3 regions of the Bacillus sp. CPT56D-587-MTF genome follow, and region 2 is predicted to be linked to each of the others. Evidence: predicted binding sites of a transcription regulator. Region 2 holds the regulator's gene; each other region holds the start of a gene.
The links. The regulator Rex, encoded in region 2, represses fermentation and respiration genes when NADH is low (regulators of the CRP and FNR family bind a similar motif). The targets are predictions, from matches to a motif close to TTGTGAAATATTTCACAA.
Positions count from the first base shown of each region.

Region 1 (8,232 bases), 3.9 Mb from region 2:
CTACTCTTTTTTCTATCCAAGAACTTCTAATCGCACCGATTACTTCCGCGTATGAGTACGTCGTTTCCACATAAAATAACGTTACCAGTTTAGATAAGAACTTAACTTAGCTGAACTGGACTACTCATAAGGATGTGTATCAACATGGTAAAAACAAACAAATTATTAGTTCCAGGTGCAGAACAAGCACTTGAACAATTTAAATATGAAATTGCACAAGAATTTGGTGTAAGCTTAGGATCTAATACAGCATCTCGTTCTAACGGTTCAGTTGGCGGTGAAGTAACAAAACGTCTTGTTGCTTTAGCTCAACAACAATTACGTGGATAATAATATAACATATGGCTTAGAGGCAGATATTCTCTGCCTCTTTCTATTTTCAACATACATAATGGTGCTTTTTCACATACTAATCAAAACGAAAGGAGCGATCTGTAAAATGAAACGGATTAATATTAGCATGAGCCCTCCCCGCGTTCTTACTTTGTCTTTTCTTGTATTATCAGTTGTCGGCACATGTTTATTAAAACTACCCATTGCTACGACAACGTCCATTTCATGGCTCGATGCCTTATTTACAACCGTTTCCGCTTGTACTGTTACTGGGCTTGGTGTTGTAGATACTGGAAAAGTATTTACTTTGTTTGGACAATGTGTCATTTTAACGCTTATACAAGTTGGCGGGCTTGGCATTATGAGCTTTGCTGTCTTAATTGCGATTATGCTCGGAAGAAAAATCGGTCTTCAAAATCGGATTTTACTGCAACAAGCATTAAATCAAACGAATATCGGCGGCATCATCCGTCTTGCCAAAGCATTATTTTTATTCTCTTTTACAGTCGAATGTATCGCTACTATAATTCTTTCTTTTGAATGGGTACCAAAATATGGGGTTATGAAAGGGATCTATTATAGTTTTTTCCATTCAATCTCAGCCTTTAACAATGCTGGCTTTTCTGTGTGGAGCGATAATTTAATGTCCCATTCTCATAGCATTCTTGTCAATCTCGTCATTTCCTCTCTCATCATTTTAGGTGGAATTGGTTTTACAGTAATCGTAGACATAAAAAGAAAGAAAAACTTTAAAAACCTTACACTACATTCAAAACTTATGCTCTCTTCTACTCTAATCGTCAACATTATTGCTACCCTTTTTATTTTTATATTCGAGTTCCATAACTCCCTTTCTATGAGAGGTTTTACCCCATTTGAAGAAGAATTGGCCTCTTATTTTCAAGCAATTTCAACGCGAACTGCCGGGTTTAATACTGTTGATATTTCTACATTGTCAAAACCTTCTCTCCTATTAATGATGCTCCTTATGTTTATTGGTGCTGGTAGCGCTTCAACTGGTGGTGGAATTAAGTTAACAACATTTTTAATCATATTTTTTGGCGTATTTAAATTTTTACAACAACAAGAGGATATTGTCGTATTTAAAAAATCCATTAAAGATACTCTCATTGTCAAATCATTAACCATTACTATTATTTCCATTTCATTTATCTTTTTTGCTATTTTAATTTTGAGTATTACTGAGCGAGTTCCTCTATTGATGAGTGCTTTCGAAGTATTTTCAGCATTTGGGACTGTTGGCCTCAGTATGAATTTAACACCCCACTTAACTATAATCGGAAAAGCTATTATTATCTTTATGATGTTTTTCGGGAAAATGGGTCCTTTAACATTGGCTTTTTCATTTGCTCGTAAAAAGAACCTGAAAATAAAATATCCGAATGAAGATATTTTAACAGGTTGACAACCGTATAAATTATCCATATAATGAGAATACAATAACATATCTCCAAAGGGGAGTAGCGTCCAAGAATATTTCTTGGAAACAAAGTCGTCATTACGTAGAACTTAGTTCTTCCGGCTTTGTTGGCATTTTTTATTACATATGTCTAGCAAGACCTTTGCCTATTAACGGCAGAGGTCTTTTTTGCATTCACTTCCAGATTTTTCCAAAGTTAATAGGCAGGAGTATGGGGAAACTAAATAGTGGGGAAATTCTTCACTTATTTAGAACTTATAGAAATGAGAGGAGAATGTACATGGATGTATCATTATTATTGGAGTATGGTTGGGTATTACTCATCCTAATTGCACTTGAAGGGATTTTAGCGGCTGATAACGCTCTTGTTCTTGCAATTATGGTAAAACATTTACCAGAAGAAAAACGAAAGAAAGCACTATTTTATGGATTAGCGGGGGCATTTGTTTTCCGATTTGGATCGTTATTTATGATTTCGTTCTTAGTCGATGTATGGCAAGTGCAAGCAATCGGTGCCATCTACCTTATGTTTATCGCTGGTAATCACTTATTTAAAACATATGTTAAAAAGAATACAGATGAAGAAACAGAAGAAAAAGAAGCAAAGAAAAAACAAGAGAACTTTTGGTGGACTGTATTTAAAGTTGAGGTTGCTGATATCGCCTTCGCAGTTGATTCAATTTTAGCTGCTGTTGCACTAGCAATGACTTTACCAAAAACAGGATTAGGTACAATTGGTAGTCTTGATACTGGGCAATTCGCTGTTATCTTTGTAGGTGGACTTATCGGATTAATCATTATGCGATTTGCAGCAACTGCTTTCGTACAAATCTTAAAACGTAAACCAGGACTTGAAACCGCAGCATTCTTAATTGTAGGTTGGGTTGGTGTGAAGCTAGCAGTTTATACATTAGCACACCCTGCATTAAATGTAATTCCACATTCATTCCCAGAATCCACTCCGTGGAAGCTTACATTCTGGATTGTATTAGTCGGAATCGCAGTTGGTGGTTGGTTCTTCTCAAAAGAAGTAGAAGTAAAAGTAGAAAAGAATTTAGACGAAAAAGCGCTGTAATTACAGCGCTTTTTCTTTTTTCTTTCTTCCTCTCAATGTCCAGAAAAAATTCCATTATACTACCTTTTGTAAACGTTTTCTTAATGTATGTATGTCCTTTTTGTGAAACATTGCACAAACTTATTGAAAGTGAGAACAATTCCATGTACTTTATTCATATAAGGAGTATTTATAGAAGATTTACTAAAGGAGCGTATTACTCATGCTAGAACAAGGACTAGATTATGTTGTCAAACTGGCTAAAAGCAAAAAGAAAATACTAGATACAAACCCAATGCAATATTTCATTCGTGCTGCACTTGCGGGTATTTATATCGGTTTTATTATTGTACTATGTTTTAAATTAGGTAACTTTTTTCACATTGCAGATTCACCAGCAACTTATTTAGCTGCTTCTATGTTTTTCGGGATTGCTCTCGTACTTATTATATATGGCGGTGCTGAATTGTTTACTGGGAACACAATGTACTTTACTGTAGCAACTTTAAGAAAAGAAACAACGATTTCTGATACACTACGTAACTGGGTTGCTTGTTATGCAGGTAACTTAGCCGGCGCGTTATTCTTTGCCTTACTATTTTACGCAACTGGAATTTTTGAAGCAATTGATCACGGTCACTTAATGAATAAAGTCGTTGAAGGAAAGATGAACACACCTACAATGCAGTTATTCTTTAAAGCCATTTTATGTAACTGGCTCGTATGTCTTGCTTGTTTCTTACCTTCTCAGGTTAAAGGTGACACAGCAAAAATAATAGTCATGATGCTACTTGTTTTCACATTCTTCTTATCTGGTTACGAACATAGTATTGCAAACTTATCACTCTTTGCTTTATCTTTAGTTTCACCGCATCCTGAGACAATTTCTTTTTCAGGTGCTATTCATAACTTAATTCCTGTTACAATCGGTAACATTATTGGCGGATCAGTATTTGTCGGTATGGTATACCACTACTTAACAAAGAAAACACCTGAAGTTCAACAGGAAGAAACTGAAATCGCAGTAGCTCAACAAGAAGAGATTATTCCTTTACAAGCACATATGAAACACTAAAAACTCCAAAGTTTTACTTTGGAGTTTTTAGCTTCCCACGTATTTAACAACAAGGTGAGGATTAATTTCTCCTTCTTCCTTTCCCTTATCCATTCTCTGTTTCATCTTGTGCATACCGATGACATCATTCGTATGAAGGTGAATTTCATTTACATATAATCCCTCTGTACAAAAAGCTTCTACAAAATCTAGTCCATTTTTTGCTCCCCAGCCCATATTATAATCAAGGGAAAGAATATTCACATCATAATCCCGAACCATTTGCAAGGCACATTCTACTGTAGTTGCGGACACATACCCGAACGGGCAACTTCTTTGATCATCCATATATACGTTCATTTTCGATTCCCTCTCTAATTTGAATAAACAGCTAATACATAGCACATTGCCCCAAAACTAATAAAAGGACCAAATGGAATTGGCTTTCGTACTTCTATACGTTTTAATCCGATACCAATCCCGAAAAAACAAAGACTAAAACAAGATGCTAAAAATAAAACGATAAAAACTCCCTTCACTCCTACTATAAAACCAAGTAACGAAAGTAGTTTTATATCTCCTCCGCCAAGCCCTTCTGGATATATCTTTTGCATGCAATATAACAAAAGGAATATAACACCACTACCAACTATACTATCTGTCCAAGTAACTAATTGTACAAAAACACTTTCGAGAATGAGTAAAACCGCAAACGAAATTAAAATACAATCAGGAATTAACATATATAAGTAATCTGTAACTGAAATAATAAGAAGTAGCGAAAAAAGGGATAAAATGATAATAAGTTCTCGTTCTATTCCAATCATATACACGGTAAGAAGAAATATACTTCCTGTTATACATTCAAATGCTACATATATAATTGGAATTTTCCTCTTACAATTCGTACAACAGCCTCTTTGTATATAAAATGAAATGATGGGGATTAGTTCTTTTGGCCTTAGCACATATTTGCAATAATAACAATGTGAACGCGGGGTAATAATAGACGCACCTAATGGAACCCTCACCGCAACTAACATAAAAAAAGAACCAAACACCATCCCTGCTAACAGTGCATATAAATAAGTGAACATCCCTTCCTCTCCTTTCCCAAAAAACATAGCAAAAAAAGGAGAGAACTTCTACTTCATATTATCCTTTATTCTACTAAAAAAGCAGGCCATTTTCCGGCCTGCTTTCCCCTCTTTTATACGATGAAATATACTGCTTTTAATGGTCCATGTACTCCGACAACAAGATTCATCTCAATGTCAGCCGAGTTACTTGGCCCTGTAATAAAGTTAATACAAGATGCCGCTGTCTCCCCATTTTCTACGCGTGAGTTCATATCCTGAACTGCTTGTGTAATACGAGGCACAAGTGTTTCACGTGGAATAATAGCAAAATATACAGTCGGTAAAAAGTGTAAAGAACGTCCCTGCCCTTTATGACTTTGTACAACAATTGTACCGGATTCGGCTAATGTATAATCACTAAATGCAATACCAATATTCGCTTTTTCAGCTAAACGCATATTTTCGTCTTTTCTCTCTGGATCCCATACGTTTACTTCAACGTCTCGCTTTGGAAGTTCTTCTTTAAATAAAGATGTTAAACCATATGCATCAAAACGATCATCTGCTGATAATAAAATAGGTCCCCCGCCGTTTTTCATGATTACTTTTTGAAGGTCTTCACCTAAACGGTCATTTGTCGTTTCTACTACAGTTGTATGAATGTTTGTACATTGCTTTTTAAACACTTCTAGTAATTCTTCTTGTGAATAATCTTTTAACGTTTCTATATTCACATTACTTTTCCATACTGGACGCTCTACACCTTCTGTTTTACGTGCGCGCCCAAGTTCTTTTGCAATGTTATCTAGAAAGGCATCACGGTTTTGAATTAATCCTGTCATTATTTATCCCCGCCTTTCTTATGATCTTTATACCAATCACGGAATCGTTCTTTACTTGGAGCTGGGAATTCACGAATATCCGTCCAGTTTTTAAGTGGTCCAACACCTTTTGATACACGATTACCAGATGTAAATGGACTCATTGCCGCTGGTGCCATTTTTGAACCCATTTTATATAAAGCAGCTGAAGAAGCACCCATACTAAACATTTTCATCGCTAGTTTTTCTGCAAGTGGTGCACGACCTTCTTGCTCAACGATGACTTGACGATGTTTTAATAATAAATCATGCAATGGAATTTTTACTGGACAAGCTTCTGTACATGCTCCGCATAAACTAGATGCATAAGGAAGCTTTTTGTAATCATCATATCCACCTAGAAGCGGTGTTAATACCGCACCGATTGGTCCTGAGTAAATCGATCCATATGAATGTCCACCAACGTGACGATATACAGGACATACGTTAACACAAGCAGCGCAACGAATACATTGTAATACGGAACGGAATTCAGATCCAAGAATTTGAGAGCGACCATTATCAACAACCACTAAATGGAATTCTTCAGGTCCATCAACTTCCTCTTCTTGAATTGGTCCTGCTACTGTTACATAACTTGTTAATTTTTGACCTACTGCACTACGACATAGTAAACCAACTAAAACATCTAATTCTTCCATTGTCGGAACCATACGTTCCATACCCATTACCGCAATTTGTGTTTTAGGAATTGACATAACAAGATCTGCATTACCTTCATTCGTTACTAAACAAAGAGATCCAGTATTGGCAACAGCAAAGTTACAACCAGTTACACCAATTTCTGCATCCATAAATTTCTCACGAAGTTGTTTACGAACAAACTTTGTCATTTCATATGGGTCATCAGAATTTTCATAGCCTAGCTTTTCTTTAAATACATCGCGAATTTGCGTTCTATTTTTATGAAGTGCAGGTGCAATAATATGTGAAGGTGGATCATTATCTACTTGCAAGATATACTCTCCTAAGTCACTCTCTAATACTTCACAGCCAATCTCTTCAAGCGCATGGTTCATACTAATTTCTTCTGTTACCATCGACTTTGATTTTACTACTTTTTTCGCTTGTTTCTTTTTGGCAACGTCTTGAATATACTTTGCAGCTTCCTCTTTCGTCTTCGCAAAGTACACGTGTCCGCCTCTTTTTGATACATTTTCACTTAACTGCATTAAGTAATAATCCAGATTTTCTAACGTATGTTGACGAATTTGTTCACCTAGTTCACGCCACTCTTCCCAGTTTCCTAATTCATCTGCAGCTTTTAAGCGATTCGTATATAAACGCGTTTGTGCAGAAGATACTGCTCCGCGCATAAACGAATCTTGAATTCCATCACCAACGCGATCATTAAATTTTTTCTCACTGATTTTCATAGACATAGCTTATGTTCCCCCTTCATGAGCGACTATTCAGTACCTCAGCAATATGCATTACTTTTACTTCTTTTCCTAAACGCTCAATACGTCCGCCAATGTTTAACAAACACCCACAATCTGCACCGATTAAATAATCTGCACCTGTTTCCATGACACTATCTACTTTTTCGTCTACCATTTGCTCAGAAATTGGAGTCATCTTAACTGAAAACGTTCCCCCAAACCCGCAACAATTTTGCACGTTTGGCAAATCTCTCACAGTTAATCCTTTTACATTTGATAATAAAATTCCTGGTGCTTCTTTTACTCCAAGCATACGCGTCATATGACATGATTTATGAATAGTAGCTATCCCTGGTAAACTTGCACCAACATCTGTAACTTTTAAAACATCTACAATAAACTGTGTAAATTCATAAGTTTTATCAGCAACTTTTTGTGCACGTTTAGCCCACTTTGGATCATCTTTGAAAACATGCGGATACTCATGAAACATTGTCGCACAAGAACCAGATGGCGTAACAATATATTCTGCATCTTCGAAAGTTTCAATCATATGTTTCATCGCTTCTTTTGCTGCTTCTACATGGCCGCTATTATAAGCAGGCTGCCCACAACAAACTTGTGCTTCTGGAAATTCAATTTCACAACCTAAACGCTCCAACACTTCAACTGTTGCTTTGCCGACATTTGTTTCAAACATATCGACTAAACAAGTAACAAATAAAGTAACTTTCATAACTATTACTCCCCCTTTTTACAACTTCATCAACAAACATATGGTCATCAGATGACTTAGTAGAGAAGAAATAGGCTCAACCATGGCCTATCCTCTCCCTCTTCTAAAGAAAACGCTTACTTAATCTTTCTCTATTTTATCAGAAAATTAAATTTTTAAAAGATTAAATTACGAATTTATATCGTTTTTACCTGTGACAATATGTTCTACATTTGTTAAATGATCTAGCATTGCTTGCTGCGCTAATTCTACATCTTGTTTTAACACCGCAT
Region 1 covers NZ_JBYTEF010000001.1:1,027,448-1,035,679, reverse strand. The annotation lists gene AC3WVZ_RS05405 (alpha/beta-type small acid-soluble spore protein) at 145-330, shown strand; gene AC3WVZ_RS05400 (TrkH family potassium uptake protein) at 440-1,759, shown strand; gene AC3WVZ_RS05395 (TerC family protein) at 2,055-2,849, shown strand; gene AC3WVZ_RS05390 (formate/nitrite transporter family protein) at 3,052-3,903, shown strand; gene AC3WVZ_RS05385 (cyclic-phosphate processing receiver domain-containing protein) at 3,931-4,242, opposite strand; gene AC3WVZ_RS05380 (prepilin peptidase) at 4,257-4,979, opposite strand; gene AC3WVZ_RS05375 (LutC/YkgG family protein) at 5,093-5,803, opposite strand; gene AC3WVZ_RS05370 (LutB/LldF family L-lactate oxidation iron-sulfur protein) at 5,803-7,224, opposite strand; gene AC3WVZ_RS05365 ((Fe-S)-binding protein) at 7,241-7,960, opposite strand; gene AC3WVZ_RS05360 (FadR/GntR family transcriptional regulator) at 8,129-8,232, opposite strand, start outside.
Region 1: AC3WVZ_RS05390 (formate/nitrite transporter family protein) is a predicted target of Rex. The motif match lies at 2,950-2,967, and genes of this name have one in related genera.

Region 2 (8,232 bases):
GCAGCGATGATTGCAGCGGCAGGGACAATTGCTTATGAACAAGGTAAGCGTGCAACATTAGCCTTAAATGCAAATCCAGGATTAGATATTGAAGCATAGTTATACACATAATTAACCACAGGTTGTGGATAAAACCCATATTATCTGTTGATAATGTGGGTTTTATTGTGTATATAAAATGTTGATAACTTTTTTACTGACTGTGGATAATGTGGAAAAGTTATTTTGATGTTTATTTTATAAAGGTGGATATGTGTATAAACTTGTGGATAAATAGGTTGATGTCAGACCTTTGAATTTGTTCTTTTTCGGGAAATAAAAAGCAAGAAGATATCCCCGAAAAACATTTTGAAACATCTCCCCATTATAGAAGATGCTAATATTGTCAATCTTTGTCGTTAAAAAGATATTTCGTGTCGAATTGTTAATATATATAGGGTTACAATAGATATATTTAAAAAATCGTTAGTATATTCTAAGTTACGATAGATATATTCAAAAAATTGTTTAAGTACTAAAAAAAGATGTCACATAGTCAAAAATCCTGACTTATGAGACATCTTCCTTATTTAAATATGCTTATACATGCAGCTCTTCCCATTCTGCCATACAAGTTTCAAGTTGTTCTTGTAGCGTTTGCTTTTTAGTTGTAATTTCACTAGCTTTTTCATAATCTGCATATATTTCTGGTAAGCAAAGTTGATCTTCTAACGTAGCAATTTCTTCTTCTAATTCCACTATACTTTGTTCTAGCTCTTCAATTTTTCTAGTGCGTTGACGCTCTAGTTTTTTACGCTCTTTTTCTTCTAAATAATTTAATTTCTCTTGTGCAATCACCTTTTGAACAGGAACGTCACTTTCTTGCTGTTCAAGTTCTGCACGTTCAATCATTTCATTTTTCTTTTCAACGTAGTAATCGTAATCCCCTAAATATTCCTGTGCACCTTCTGTTGATAACTCAACCACAGTTGTTGTTACACGGTTAATAAAGTAGCGGTCATGTGAGACGAATAGAAGAGTCCCTGGGTAATCAATTAAAGCATTCTCCAAAATCTCTTTACTATTTAAATCAAGGTGGTTCGTAGGCTCATCTAGAATTAACAAATTTGACTTTTGCATCATAAGTTTTGCAAGAGCTAATCGAGCTTTTTGTCCACCACTAAGGGAAGATACTGGTTTCAGTACATCATCTCCTGTGAATAAAAAATTCCCAAGTATAGTACGGATTTCTTTTTCCGGTTGCAGTGGATATTCATCCCATAGTTCATTTAAAACCCGTTTAGAAGATGTTAAGTTTGCTTGTTCTTGATCATAATAACCAACAGATACATTTGATCCGAAAGAAACATCACCATTTAATAGTGGTAACTTATTCACAATGGATTTTAACAATGTGGATTTCCCAATTCCGTTTGGACCAACTAAAGCAACACTATCTCCGCGAGTTAAGCGCATAGTTACATGTTCAATTATAGGGTTTCCATCATAGCCGATGGTTGCATCATTTACTTGTAAAACATCATTTCCACTTTGTTTTTCAATATCGAAGTGGAATGATGCTGACTTAGAATCCCCTAATGGTCTCGTTAATAATTCCATTCTGTCTAGTTGTTTACGGCGACTTTGAGCACGTTTCGTTGTAGAAGCGCGAGCTATATTCTTTTGAACGAAGTCCTCAAGTTTTGCGATTTCATCTTGTTGTTTTTCGTAACGTTTCATTTCTTGCTCATATAATGCTGATTTTAAGTCTAAATATTTACTGTAGTTACCAACAAATCGTCTGCTTTCTTTATTCGAAATTTCATATACTTGTGTAACGAGTTTGTCTAAGAAATAACGGTCATGTGAGACGATTAATATTGCGCCAGGATAACCTTGCAAATATTGCTCAAGCCATGTTAATGTTTCGATGTCTAAATGGTTTGTAGGCTCGTCCAAAATAAGTAAGTCTGGTTTTGTTAATAATAATTTCCCGAGAGCTAATCTTGTTTTTTGCCCGCCGCTTAAAGTAGAGATCGTCGTCTGGTGCGTTTCAACTGGGAAGCCAAGGCCGCTTAAAATGGAGCGAATATCCGCTTCATATTGATATCCACCTTGATCTTTATAATTGAGTTGTAGTTGGTCATAATCAGCTAACAATCTTTCATATGTAGCTTCGTTTGAAAAGTTTTCTTCTTTTCCCATTTCTTGCTCAAGCCTTCGAAGTTTTGTCTCCATTTGCTGTAAGTGGGTAAAGACGGTTAGCATTTCATCCCAAATTGTTAAAGACGTTTCTAGTCCAGTATTTTGAGCTAAATATCCGATTGAGACATCTTTCGGTTTTATAATTTCGCCACCATCATGAGATAATTCACCAGCGATAATTTTTAATAATGTAGATTTTCCTGCTCCATTCCTTCCAACTAATGCGATACGATCTTTTGTTTGTACTTCCAATTTTATGTTTGCAAGAATCGTTTCTGCACCGTATAATTTCGAAAGCGCGTTTACTTGTAATAAAATCAATGTTTTCACCTCAAATAATTTCTTAACTTTGCCATGTTTATATTTCTCAATCATACTAAAAATAGTGTATAGTTTAAAATAAAGAGAGAATACTTCTTCTCTTTATTATACAAGGAATTTAATGAGTGCTAAACTTCTGTATTTGATTAAAGTATATGAATAAAGATAGGAAGAGAGGAGAGGTCATATGGATCAGCAAAAGATTCCACAAGCCACTGCTAAAAGATTGCCTCTATACTATCGATTTATCCAAAACTTATCTCTTTCTGGTAAGCAGCGTGTTTCATCGGCCGAATTGAGTGAGGCAGTAAAAGTAGATTCCGCAACAATACGAAGAGATTTTTCGTATTTTGGAGCGTTAGGGAAAAAGGGATATGGATATAACGTAAATTATTTATTATCATTTTTCCGCGAAACACTTGATCAAGATGATATAACACGTGTAGCACTTATTGGAGTAGGTAATTTAGGGACCGCTTTCTTACATTATAATTTCACGAAAAACAATAATACAAAAATTGAAATGGCATTTGATGTTAGTGAAGAGAAAGTTGGAACAGAAATCGGGGGCATTCCTGTATATCATTTAGATGAATTAGAAGAGAGATTATCAAATGATATACAAGTGGCAATATTAACAGTACCGGCTACAGTAGCACAAGCTGTAGCAGATAGATTAGCTGAAACAAGCGTGCACGGTATTTTGAATTTCACACCAGCGCGATTAAACGTATCAGAGAATATTAGAATTCATCATATTGACTTAGCTGTAGAGTTACAAACATTAGTTTACTTTTTGAAAAACTATCCACAATAAAACGCAGAGGAAGCGACCTCTGCGTTTTATTATTGTTTCTTCTTTGTGAATTTAACTAATATAAGGCGAAGTGCCAAATTAAAATCAATTGTTGCCATAACTGCAAATAGTATTGTCCACATATTCCAGATTGTATCTGTCACGTTCGTAATGGCGAAGCGTGTAAAGATACATCCAAGAAGGAAGTATAGTGCAGCCATGAACAATGGTGAGTTTCTCATACAAAAAATCCTCCGATAAAGCCTTGCATTTTTTCAGCTTCTTTAATCATTTCTTGAATTTGTTCATTGCTCATAAAAATTTGCCCAATAGCGACTAATGTATTCATCGCAACATGAGCTGCAATCGGAACGATAATACGTTTCGTCTTCACATATAAGAAGGCGAATACGAGCCCCATAGCAGTGTATACCAATAAGTGAGTAAAATCAAAATGAATTGTTGCGAATACAAGCGAACTAATGATAGCTGCGATAAAGAAGTTAAACTTCTTATAAAGCGTGCCGAATAGAATTTTTCTAAATACGATTTCTTCTAAGATAGGTCCAATTATAGATACAACAATAAGGAACCAAGGTATCGTTCTTGCGATGTCCATCAGTCTGTCTGTATTCTCAGATCCACGTGGAACCCCAAATACATACATTTCAATCATACCTGCAATGGATTGTGAGATGATTGCTAAGAAGAACCCGATAAAAATCCATCCAATAGTAGCTGGAACAGAAGAGCGCATTGGATCTAAATGCCTGTCACGAATATCTGTTCTAAGTAACCAAAGCACGATACATAATGCAATAAAGAAGCTAATGATTGCCCAGTGTCCCGTTATGATTTGTCCTTTTTCTTCAATGGTAAATCCTCTATTATCATAGAGTCCTGTTTTTAGGAGAAGTGGTAATCCAACAACGCCAGATAACTGCATTAAAATGTATGTAATGATAATCCACCAGTATTGTTTCTTCAAATGGTTTAACCATCCTTTCTAACTATAGTGTATGAGATAAGTTAGGATAACATGTAAATATGCTACCTACGATATAAACCTCTTGAATTATGTTTTTTTCGTAAATCCTTATTTGAAATTATAATAGAAGACAGGAGAAAGTTGTATGTGTAGCGAAAACAACTTAGGGTGTCCTTTCATATTGTAACATACGAGCAGTGGAAACAACGATTCATATAGTAAAGGCAGTATTGTATATAGAAAGTTTATATAGTGATTTGCGAAAAAATTATGATTTTTTTACTTGCAAAAGAAATTGAGATTATTTATTATTATAAGTGTGTTAGCACTCGGATGACTTGGGTGCTAATAAAAGAAATTTACATAACAAAATGAGGAGGTTATTGTTCATGCTAAAGCCATTAGGTGATCGCGTTGTAATTGAGCTTGTTCAAGCAGAAGAAAAAACAGCAAGTGGTATCGTATTACCAGATACTGCAAAAGAAAAACCACAAGAGGGTAAAGTTGTTGCAGTAGGTACTGGTCGAGTGCTTGAGAATGGTGAGCGTGTTGCTTTAGAGGTAGCAGCAGGTGATCTTATCATCTTCTCAAAATATGCAGGTACTGAAGTGAAATATGAAGGTACAGACTACTTGATTTTACGTGAAAGTGACATTTTAGCAGTTATCGGTTAATTATATAAATCTTAAAAAATCCAAGGGGGTCAATTATTATGGCAAAAGATATTAAATTTAGTGAAGAAGCACGTCGTTCGATGCTTCGCGGTGTCGACACTCTTGCAAACGCAGTAAAAGTTACGCTTGGACCAAAAGGTCGTAACGTTGTACTTGAGAAAAAATTTGGTTCACCACTTATTACAAATGATGGTGTAACAATCGCAAAAGAAATCGAATTAGAAGATGCATTCGAAAACATGGGTGCGAAATTAGTAGCAGAAGTTGCTAGCAAAACAAATGACGTAGCTGGTGACGGAACAACAACTGCAACTGTATTAGCGCAAGCTATGATTCGTGAAGGTCTTAAAAACGTAACAGCTGGTGCGAACCCAATGGGTCTTCGTAAAGGTATCGAAAAAGCTGTTACTGCTGCAATTGAAGAATTAAAAACGATTTCTAAACCAATCGAAGGCAAATCTTCTATCGCACAAGTAGCTGCTATTTCTGCAGCTGACGAAGAAGTAGGTCAATTAATCGCTGAAGCAATGGAGCGCGTTGGTAACGACGGCGTTATTACTTTAGAAGAGTCTAAAGGATTTACAACAGAATTAGACGTAGTAGAAGGTATGCAATTTGATCGTGGCTATGCATCTCCTTACATGATTACTGATTCTGACAAAATGGAAGCAGTTCTTGATAACCCATATATCTTAATTACTGACAAAAAGATTTCTAACATTCAAGAAATCTTACCAGTATTAGAGCAAGTGGTACAACAAGGTAAACCACTTCTTATCATTGCTGAAGATGTAGAAGGCGAAGCATTAGCTACATTAGTAGTGAACAAACTTCGTGGTACATTCAATGTAGTAGCTGTTAAAGCTCCTGGATTTGGTGACCGTCGTAAAGCAATGCTAGAAGATATCGCAATCTTAACTGGTGGCGAAGTGATCACTGAAGAATTAGGCCGTGACTTAAAATCTGCTACAGTTGAATCTTTAGGACGCGCTGGTAAAGTTGTTGTTACAAAAGAAAACACAACTGTAGTTGAAGGTGTAGGAAGCACAGAACAAATCGAAGCTCGCATCGGTCAAATCCGTGCGCAATTAGAAGAAACAACTTCTGAATTCGATCGCGAAAAATTACAAGAGCGTCTTGCTAAACTAGCAGGTGGCGTAGCAGTAATTAAAGTAGGTGCAGCAACTGAAACTGAGTTAAAAGAGCGCAAACTTCGCATTGAAGATGCACTTAACTCAACTCGTGCAGCAGTAGAAGAAGGTATCGTTGCAGGTGGTGGTACTTCACTTATGAACGTATACACAAAAGTAGCTTCTATCGTAGCTGAAGGCGACGAAGCAACAGGTATCAACATCGTACTTCGCGCACTAGAAGAGCCAGTTCGTCAAATCGCAATCAACGCTGGTCTAGAAGGATCTGTAGTTGTAGAGCGTCTAAAAGGCGAAAAAGTAGGCGTTGGTTTCAACGCAGCTACTGGCGAATGGGTTAACATGCTTGAGTCTGGTATCGTAGATCCAGCTAAAGTAACTCGTTCTGCACTTCAAAACGCAGCATCTGTTGCAGCTATGTTCTTAACAACTGAAGCTGTAGTAGCTGACAAGCCAGAACCAAATGCACCAGCAATGCCTGACATGGGCGGCATGGGCATGGGCGGCATGGGCGGTATGGGCGGAATGATGTAATTCCGTTTGTCCTAAAAAACATCCATTTCTATATAGAAATGGATGTTTTTTTATGTTTTTTAGAAAAGGAAATGAATTTCTGTAGAATTTTGTCGCTTTCTCTCTTGACCATATTGATACTTCATTGTTAGAATCTAGGAAGATAATATAAAACGATCCTTCATATATCCTCAATGATATGGTTTGAGAGTCTCTACCGGGTTACCGTAAACAACCTGACTATGAAGGCAGTGTGTCTTATATTTATAAAGAGCGGAGACTATCTTTCTTTATAAAGCCAGACCCCTGCCTTTTCTTTGTTATGAGACTAGAGGCGGAGGACTGGCTTTTTTTATTATATTGGTAATGCTTTTCGCCAAATTGGTGAAAATATTTATATACGAGAACTAACGTTGGGGTGATTATTTTGAAGAAACAACACGATACAATTATCGTTTTAGATTTTGGAAGTCAATACAATCAGTTAATAGCACGTCGAATTCGTGAGTTCGGTGTATACAGTGAACTTCATCCACATACAATTACTGCAGAAGAAATTAAAGCAATGAATCCAAAAGGGATTATTTTCTCTGGTGGGCCAAATAGCGTATACGGTGAAGGTGCATTACATTGTGATGAAAAAATCTTTGAACTAGGTTTACCAATCTTCGGTATTTGTTACGGTATGCAGCTTATGACGCAACAATTCGGTGGTAAAGTAGAGCGTGCAAATCACCGTGAGTACGGAAAAGCTGTTCTTAAAGTAGAGAACGAATCAAAATTATATGCGAACCTTCCAGAAGAGCAAGTTGTATGGATGAGCCATGGCGACTTAGTAACTGGTTTACCTGAAGGATTCGTAGTAGATGCAACAAGTGAGTCTTGCCCAATTGCTGGTATGAGCAATGAAGCGAAAAACTTATACGGTGTACAATTCCACCCAGAAGTACGTCACTCTGAGCACGGTAACGATTTAATTAAAAACTTCGTATTCGGTGTATGTGGTTGTTCTGAAGGATGGAACATGGAGAACTTTATTGAAGTAGAATTAGAAAAGATTCGTGAAACTGTTGGAGACAAAAAAGTACTATGCGCACTTAGTGGCGGTGTAGACTCTTCTGTTGTAGCAGTATTAATTCATAAAGCAATTGGTGATCAATTAACATGTATTTTCGTTGACCACGGTTTACTTCGTAAAGGTGAAGCAGAAGGCGTTATGAAAACATTTAGCGAAGGCTTCCATATGAACGTTATTAAAGTGGATGCAAGAGACCGCTTCATGGACAAGTTAAAAGGTGTAGAAGATCCAGAACAAAAACGTAAAATCATCGGTAACGAATTCATTTACGTATTTGATGATGAAGCGTCAAAATTACAAGGTATGGACTTCTTAGCGCAAGGTACACTTTACACAGATATCGTTGAGAGTGGTACAGCAACTGCGCAAACAATTAAATCTCACCATAACGTTGGTGGACTTCCAGAAGACATGCAGTTCAAATTAATTGAGCCTTTAAACACGTTATTTAAAGACGAAGTACGTGTATTAGGATCTGAATTAGGAATTCCTGATGAAATCGTATGGCGTCAACCATTCCCAGGACCGGG
Region 2 covers NZ_JBYTEF010000001.1:4,909,789-4,918,020, reverse strand. The annotation lists gene tsaD (tRNA (adenosine(37)-N6)-threonylcarbamoyltransferase complex transferase subunit TsaD) at 1-99, shown strand, start outside; gene AC3WVZ_RS25450 (ABC-F family ATP-binding cassette domain-containing protein) at 580-2,505, opposite strand; gene AC3WVZ_RS25445 (redox-sensing transcriptional repressor Rex) at 2,693-3,322, shown strand; gene AC3WVZ_RS25440 (YdiK family protein) at 3,352-3,543, opposite strand; gene AC3WVZ_RS25435 (CPBP family intramembrane glutamic endopeptidase) at 3,540-4,289, opposite strand; gene groES (co-chaperone GroES) at 4,679-4,963, shown strand; gene groL (chaperonin GroEL) at 5,002-6,645, shown strand; purine riboswitch at 6,786-6,887, shown strand; gene guaA (glutamine-hydrolyzing GMP synthase) at 7,052-8,232, shown strand, end outside.

Region 3 (8,232 bases), 4.8 Mb from region 2:
ATTAATGAACAAAGAGAACCAGACTTAAGTGCCCTCATTTCAGCTTCGCATTATATACAACAAAACCTTCAAAAAGGACAAACCTTCATTTTTGAAAGCTCCACATATCCAGGCACACTTGAAGAAGTCATCCTACCTATTATTTCTCAAAATGGTAAAAAGGTAGGGGAAGATTTCTATATCGGATATTCCCCTGAGAGAATTGATCCAGCAAATAGTCAATATTCAGTTCAAGCTATTCCAAAAGTTATTAGTGGACAAACAGAAAAGTGTAAACAAAAGGTAAAGGATTTATATAGTACCATTTTTGACGAAGTTGTACCTGTTAGCTCTCCGAAAGTAGCAGAGATGTGCAAGCTATTTGAAAATATTCAGCGCTTAGTTAACATTTCTTTAGTAAATGAACTAAACACACTATGTGAAAGTTTAGGCATTGATTTTTATGAGGCCATTGAAGCGGCATCTACAAAACCATTTGGGTTTACTCCGTATTGGCCAGGGCCAGGGATAGGGGGACACTGTATTCCCGTAGACCCTTTATATTTTCAATGGAGAATAAAAAAGAATGGGGCAATTAGTCAATTAATTGAGGCTGCACATATAATTAATGAAGAAATGCCAGAGAAAATGGTCCGCAAAGTAAAAAGTGTGGTGCAATCACCCGCAACGGTGTTAATTGTAGGGATTGCGTATAAAAAAGATGTAAATGATTTGAGAGAATCACCAGCGTTACCGATTATTCAATTATTAAGAAATCAAGGATACGAGATAGAATATCATGATCCTTATATTTCTTTCGCGGAAATTGGAGATAAGGTGTACCAATCTGTTTCTTTAGATGAAGAAAAAGTTAAAAAAGCGGATTGTATTTTAATTTTAACGGATCATTCTAATATTGATTGGAAGCTTTTTAAAGGAATGGATCGAGTAATAGATACACGCGGGATTGTAAAGAAGGTGAGTAAATGAGTAAGAAATGTTTAATTACAGGTGGGGCCGGATTTATCGGGTCGCATTTAGCTGAAGAGTTGATGAGAAGAGGTTATGAGGTCACTGTTGTGGATAACTTTTATAAAGGTAAAAATAAGTACCATAAAGAGTTAATGAAAGAAATCCGTGTTATTCCAATAAGTGTTTTAGATAAAAATTCTATTTATGAATTAGTAGATCAGCATGATGTCGTGTTTCATTTAGCAGCAATTTTAGGTGTGAAAACAACAATGGAAAAAAGTATAGAGCTCATAGAAACGAATTTTGATGGGACAAGAAATGTTTTACAAGCAGCGTTAAAAGGAAAGAAGAAAGTAGTTTTTGCTTCTACTTCAGAAGTATATGGTAAGGCCAAGCCGCCTTTCTCTGAAGAGGGAGATCGATTGTACGGGGCAACTTCTAAAATTCGTTGGAGTTATGCAGTTTGTAAAACGTTGGAAGAGACATTATGTTTAGGGTACGCATTAGAAGGTTTACCAGTAACGATTGTTCGATACTTTAATATTTATGGTCCAAGAGCGAAAGATGGTCCATATGCAGGAGTAATCCCGCGATTTATCCGCGCGGCACTGCAAGGAGAAGACATTCTCGTATATGGAGATGGAAAGCAGACACGTTGTTTTACGTATGTAAGTGATGCGGTAGAGGCAACAATTCGGGCAATGGATGAGAAGGTAAATGGTGAGATTATTAATATAGGTTCTGAGAATGAAAAGAGCATAAAAGAAGTAGCAGAAGTAATTAAAAAATTAACGAATTCTTCTTCGAAGATTGTCCAAGTGCCTTTTGAAGAAGTATATCCTCATGGTTTTGAAGAAATTCCAAATAGAAGACCAGATGTAACAAAATTAAAAGAGCTTGTTCAATTTCAGGCGAAAGTAACGTGGGAAAACGGATTGAAGGAAACGATTAAGTGGTTTCGTGAACAAAACAATGGCTAAGTCATTATCTGTTATTATTCCTGCATGTAATGAGGTCGATACGATTTCAGACGTTATTCAATCGGTAAGACCATTAAATCCAGTAGAAATCATTGTAGTAGCAAACGGTTGTAATGATGGAACAGAAGATGTTGCAGATCGTTTAGGGTGTAAAGTAATCAAGCATACAGAGCTACTAGGGAACGATGTTGTACGTGCAGTCGGCGCAAAACATGCGATAGGTGATGTATTACTATTTATAGATGGTGATTTTGCTATTCCAACTTCAAAATTAAAATTATTCCTTAATCCGATTTTATACGATCAGGCAGATGTAGTTTTAAATAATTTGGATGCATTATTTTTAAAAAGGCAAAAAACCACTTCTATTACAGTATGGCGCCAAATATTAAATGCAATGTTAGAGCGTGAAGAATTAAAAATGAATTCTTTATTAGATGTACCTCATGCGCTGACGAAAGAAGTCGTTCAAAGCATCGGATATGAATGTTTTGTTAATCCTATTGTGGCTCATTTACGCCTAGTTCAAAGTAAATGGAGAATTAGTCGTCATTGTGCTATTGACGTTATTACGCCGAATAAATTTCGTCCATTCCAGCATGCTGCATATGGGACAAATCTTTCCCAATCTGAAAAAAGAATGATAGGTGATCATATAGAAGCAGTAGCAGAACGGATATTAAGCAGTGATGAGCGCGGAGGATATTATGATGGAAATAGGAAAAGGGATAGTGTCTATCATACTTTAAGTTTTGAAGAGTTTTATCAAGGGTGGGGTGTTACATCTGATTTCTATAAAGGAAAGCAACTATCGGTTGTTATTCCCGTACAAGATGAAGAGAAAACAATTGGAAACGTTATAGAAGAGCTTCGCAAAATTGAACCCTTCGAAATTATCGTTGTCGTAAATGGTTCGTCAGATAAAACGAAAAAAATTGCAAAAGACAAAGGGGCAACGACAATTGTATATAAAGAAGCACTCGGAAATGATGTGGGGCGCTCACTTGGAACGTATTTTGCAAAAGGAGAAATTGTGTTATTTATAGATGGCGATTTTGTTATTCCAGCGAGTGAGCTATATCCTTTTGCGAAAGCTATTGCAGATGGAACAGATGTTGCATTAAATGATCTAAATCATTATTTAGATTTAAGAGTACCGCTTCATCTTGTAACTGCATTTAAATATGCATTAAATTTAGCTTGTGATAGAAAAGATCTAGGCGTAGGCTCTCTTATCGCTGTACCGAATGCGTTTAGCCGTAAGTGTTTGAAAGAAATTGGGTATAGATCTTTACTGGCGCCGTGTGTAGCCCAAGTGAAAGCTATTCTTTCAGGATTTGAAGTTGCATGTGTAAGTCGTGTTGAGGTCGATAAGATGAACCGTATTCGTCCCAGTGAACATTTTGCTAAAATAGGTCATCCACCAGCTGTACTTCGAATTATAGGTGATCATATAGAAGGACTAGATCAAATAATTGCATTAACAGACAATCGTGGCGGATTCTATGATGGCAATAGAAAAAGAGATGTTTTATAGAAGTAACAAAAAAAGTGTACAACATGTGTACACTTTTTTGTTCTGTTATAAAAACTATAACAGATTAGGAGATAAGAGTGTTACAGCTCTACAATGGGTATTGTTCTTATATTACAAAATAGGACTCGTATATAAGGATACCAAAAAAATACAATTAAGGAAAGGGTTAATTTTAAAGACTTTTAAATGAAGTTAACACTATATATATAGTAGTTTGCTCAACATTTCACAAACATGTCACAACTATTTCGTTCACTTTCGTAAAAAAGTAGTATTCTAAGTGTGTAAGCTGTTATATAAAAAATCTTAGTCCTGTACTAATCAAAAATGGAGGAGATTAGGATGACTCAAGTATTAGAAAATGTTAAAAACGCATGGGAAAACTTTAAAGGTGAAAAATGGAAAGCAGAGATTGATGTTCGCGATTTCATTTTAAATAATGTAAACGTTTTCGAAGGGGACGAATCTTTCTTAGCAGAAGCAACTGAAGCAACGAAACAACTTTGGGATCAAGTAATGGATTTAACAACGAAAGAACGTGAAAACGGTGGCGTTCTTGATATGGATACAAAAATTGTTTCTTCTATTACATCACATGACCCAGGATACTTAAATAAAGATATTGAAAAAGTAGTCGGTTTCCAAACTGATAAACCATTTAAACGTTCTTTACAACCATATGGTGGTATTCGTATGGCAGAACAAGCTTGTGAATCTTATGGATACGAAATGGATAAAGAACTTAGTCGTATTTTTAGAGAGTGGAGAAAAACTCATAACCAAGGTGTATTTGATGCATACACACCAGAAATGAGAAATGCACGTAAATCAGGTGTTATTACTGGTCTTCCAGATGCATACGGACGTGGACGTATTATCGGTGACTATCGCCGAGTAGCGTTATATGGTATTGATCATTTAATTGAAGCGAAAAAAGCTGATTTGAATTTAACTGGTGGTGTAATGAGCGAAGATACAATGCGTTTACGCGAAGAGTTATCCGAGCAAATGCGTGCACTTCAAGAGTTAAAAGAAATGGCTGCTTCTCATGGCTTCGATATTTCTAAGCCAGCAACAAATGCACAAGAAGCATTCCAATGGTTATACTTCGCATACCTTGCAGCGATTAAAGAACAAAACGGAGCTGCAATGAGTCTTGGACGTACTTCTACATTCTTAGATATTTACATTGAAAGAGATTTAGCAAATGGTACTTTAACAGAAGAAGAAGTACAAGAAATTGTCGATCACTTCATTATGAAATTACGTCTTGTGAAATTCGCAAGAACACCTGATTATAATGAATTATTCTCTGGTGACCCAACTTGGGTAACTGAATCTATCGGTGGTATGGCATTAGATGGTCGTCCATTAGTAACAAAGAACTCATTCCGTTTCTTGCATACATTAGATAATTTAGGACCAGCTCCAGAACCAAACTTAACTGTTCTTTGGTCTAAACAATTACCAGAGAACTTTAAAAACTACTGTGCGAAAATGTCTATTAAAACATCAGCAATTCAATATGAGAATGATGACATTATGCGTCCTGAATACGGCGATGATTACGGTATTGCATGTTGCGTATCTGCAATGAGAATCGGTAAACAAATGCAGTTCTTCGGAGCTCGTGCAAACTTAGCCAAAGCATTATTATATGCGATTAACGGTGGCAAAGATGAAAAGTCAAAAGCACAAGTTGGTCCTGAGTACGCACCAATTACTTCTGAAGTATTAAATTATGAAGAAGTTATGCATAAGTTTGATATGACAATGGAATGGTTAGCGGGTCTATATTTAAACACATTAAATGTTATCCATTACATGCATGATAAATATAGCTATGAACGTATTGAAATGGCACTTCATGATACAAACGTTCTTCGTACAATGGCAACAGGTATCGCTGGTCTATCTGTAGTAGCAGATTCATTAAGTGCAATTAAATACGCAAAAGTAAAACCAATTCGTGATGAAAATGGTATTGCAGTTGACTTCGAGATTGAAGGAGATTTCCCTAAATACGGTAACAATGATGATCGTGTAGATGAGATTGCTGTAAATCTTGTAAAAACATTTATGAATAAACTTCGTAAACATAAAACATACAGAAACTCTGTTCATACAATGTCAATCTTAACAATCACATCTAACGTTGTTTACGGTAAGAAAACTGGTAATACTCCAGATGGCCGCCGTACAGGAGAACCATTTGCACCAGGTGCGAACCCAATGCATGGACGCGATACAAAAGGTGCATTAGCTTCATTATTATCTGTGGCTAAATTACCATATGAAGATGCACAAGATGGTATTTCTAATACATTCTCTATTATTCCGAAAGCACTTGGTAAAGAAGATGATGTACAAGTACGTAATTTAGTATCAATGCTTGATGGCTATGCAGTAAAAGAAGGGCACCACTTAAATATTAACGTATTTAACCGTGAAACATTAATGGATGCAATGGAACATCCTGAGAAGTATCCACAATTAACAATTCGTGTATCTGGTTATGCTGTAAACTTTATTAAATTAACTCGTGAACAACAAATTGATGTAATTAACCGTACAATGCATGAAAGCATGTAAATGAAAAAAGGTGTCCCTTCGCTCTTAATATATAGCGAAGGGAGGCTGTTTCAATAAAGGAGGAAGTAACATGGTAAAAGGAAGAATACATTCTGTAGAGTCTTGTGGTACTGTTGATGGCCCGGGGATTCGTTATGTCATATTTACACAAGGGTGTTTATTACGTTGTCAATATTGTCATAATGCTGATACGTGGGAAATCGGTAAAGGTAAAGAAATAACAGTTGAAGAAGTGATGCAGGATGTGACATGTTACCTTCCATTTATTGAAGCTTCCGGAGGCGGTATAACAGTTAGCGGTGGAGAGCCATTATTACAGCTAGACTTTTTAATTGAGTTGTTTAAAAAGTGTAAAGCGGCTGGTATCCATACAACAATCGATTCTTCTGGTGGTTGTTATTCTGAGGAACCAGAATTCCAAAATAAGCTAGATATTTTAATGGATTATACAGATTTAGTTTTATTGGATCTGAAACATATCGATTCCAAAAAGCATCGTAAATTAACAGGGAAACCAAATGAACATATTTTACAATTTGCTCGTTATTTATCGGATAAGAATAAACCGATTTGGGTACGACACGTATTAGTTCCTGGTGTTACGGATAATGAAGAGGATCTACAAAAACTATCTAGCTTTATTCAAAGTCTGTCTAATGTTCAAAAAGTTGAAGTGTTACCATATCATAAGCTTGGTGTATATAAATGGGAGGCGCTTGGACACAAGTATCCACTCGCAAATGTAGAACCACCTACTGAGAAAAATGTAGAACATGCTAAATATATTTTACAAGCGGTCTAATCCAAATATTGGATTAGGCTTTTTGCTTTCTTTACAATAAAATCTAGAGTATATATTGATAAAAGAGTATACTGAAAGTAGAATATCCATAATTTTGTACGGAATAAATGGAGAAATTTACATAATTGTAAAGGGAAATCAAAATAGTAAAAAGAATTAAGAAGTAAAAGAGTGAGTATCATGGAATAGAGAACATTTGTAAGTTATTGCGAAAGCTCTTATAGGAAAGTATAATGTAAAGATATGAGCACAGATAGGATTAAGGGGTCAATCTTATATGCTTTGCATATCCACGACAGGTACATAGCTGAAAGGGAATTATTAGAATCTGTTTATGTAATTTTTAAGGAAAATGTTTTTCCTATTGTCGTATATGCAATATGGAGAAACAAAAAGCTAGGAGTGGATTTGTTTGATAAAAAACCCCAAGGTTTTAATATTAACTGCACATTACGGTAATGGTCATGTGCAAGTAGCAAAAACATTAGAACAAACATTTCGCCAAAAAGGAATTGAAGATGTTATTGTATGCGACTTGTTTGGAGAATCACATCCATTTATAACTGACATTACAAAATATCTATATTTAAAAAGTTATACAATAGGAAAAGAATTATATCGTTTGTTTTATTACGGGGTAGAAAAAATTTATGATAAGAAAATAGCATCTTGGTATGCGAACTTTGGAAGAAAACGTTTGAAAACACTATTACAGGTGGAGAAACCAGATATTGTAATTAATACATTTCCAATTATCGCTGTACCAGAATTGAAGAAACAAACAGGTATTTCAATTCCTGTCTATAACGTATTAACGGATTTTTGCGTGCACAAAATATGGATTCATCGAGAAGTAGATCGTTATTTTGTTGCAACGGATCATGTGAAAGAATTGATGGTTGATATCGGTGTACCTGCGGAACAAATTGTTGAAACAGGAATTCCAATTCGGAGTAGTTTTGAGTTAAAGGTAAATCCAGAAATCATATATACTAAATATCAGTTATGTAAGAATAAAAAGATTTTACTAATTGTAGCAGGTGCTCATGGGGTATTAGGAAATGTAAAAGAACTATGCCAATCATTTATGTCAGTGCCTAATTTACAAGTAGTTGTTGTTTGTGGGAAAAATGAAGCTTTAAAACAGGATTTATTAAGTTTACAGAAGCAAAATTCCGATGCATTAAAAGTGTTTGGGTATGTTGAAAATATTGATGAATTATTCCGTGTTACTTCTTGTATGATTACGAAGCCAGGCGGAATAACATTAAGTGAAGCAGCAGCGTTGCAAGTACCTGTCATTTTATATAAGCCTGTTCCAGGACAAGAAAATGAAAATGCGATGTACTTTGAAAGAAAGGGAGCAGCAG
Region 3 covers NZ_JBYTEF010000001.1:86,858-95,089, forward strand. The annotation lists gene AC3WVZ_RS00445 (nucleotide sugar dehydrogenase) at 1-969, shown strand, start outside; gene AC3WVZ_RS00450 (UDP-N-acetyl-alpha-D-glucosaminuronate decarboxylase) at 966-1,931, shown strand; gene AC3WVZ_RS00455 (glycosyltransferase family 2 protein) at 1,924-3,468, shown strand; gene AC3WVZ_RS00460 (hypothetical protein) at 3,437-3,658, shown strand; gene pflB (formate C-acetyltransferase) at 3,811-6,060, shown strand; gene pflA (pyruvate formate-lyase-activating protein) at 6,131-6,862, shown strand; gene AC3WVZ_RS00475 (diglucosyl diacylglycerol synthase) at 7,275-8,232, shown strand, end outside.
Region 3: pflB (formate C-acetyltransferase) is a predicted target of Rex. The motif match lies at 3,683-3,700, and genes of this name have one in related genera.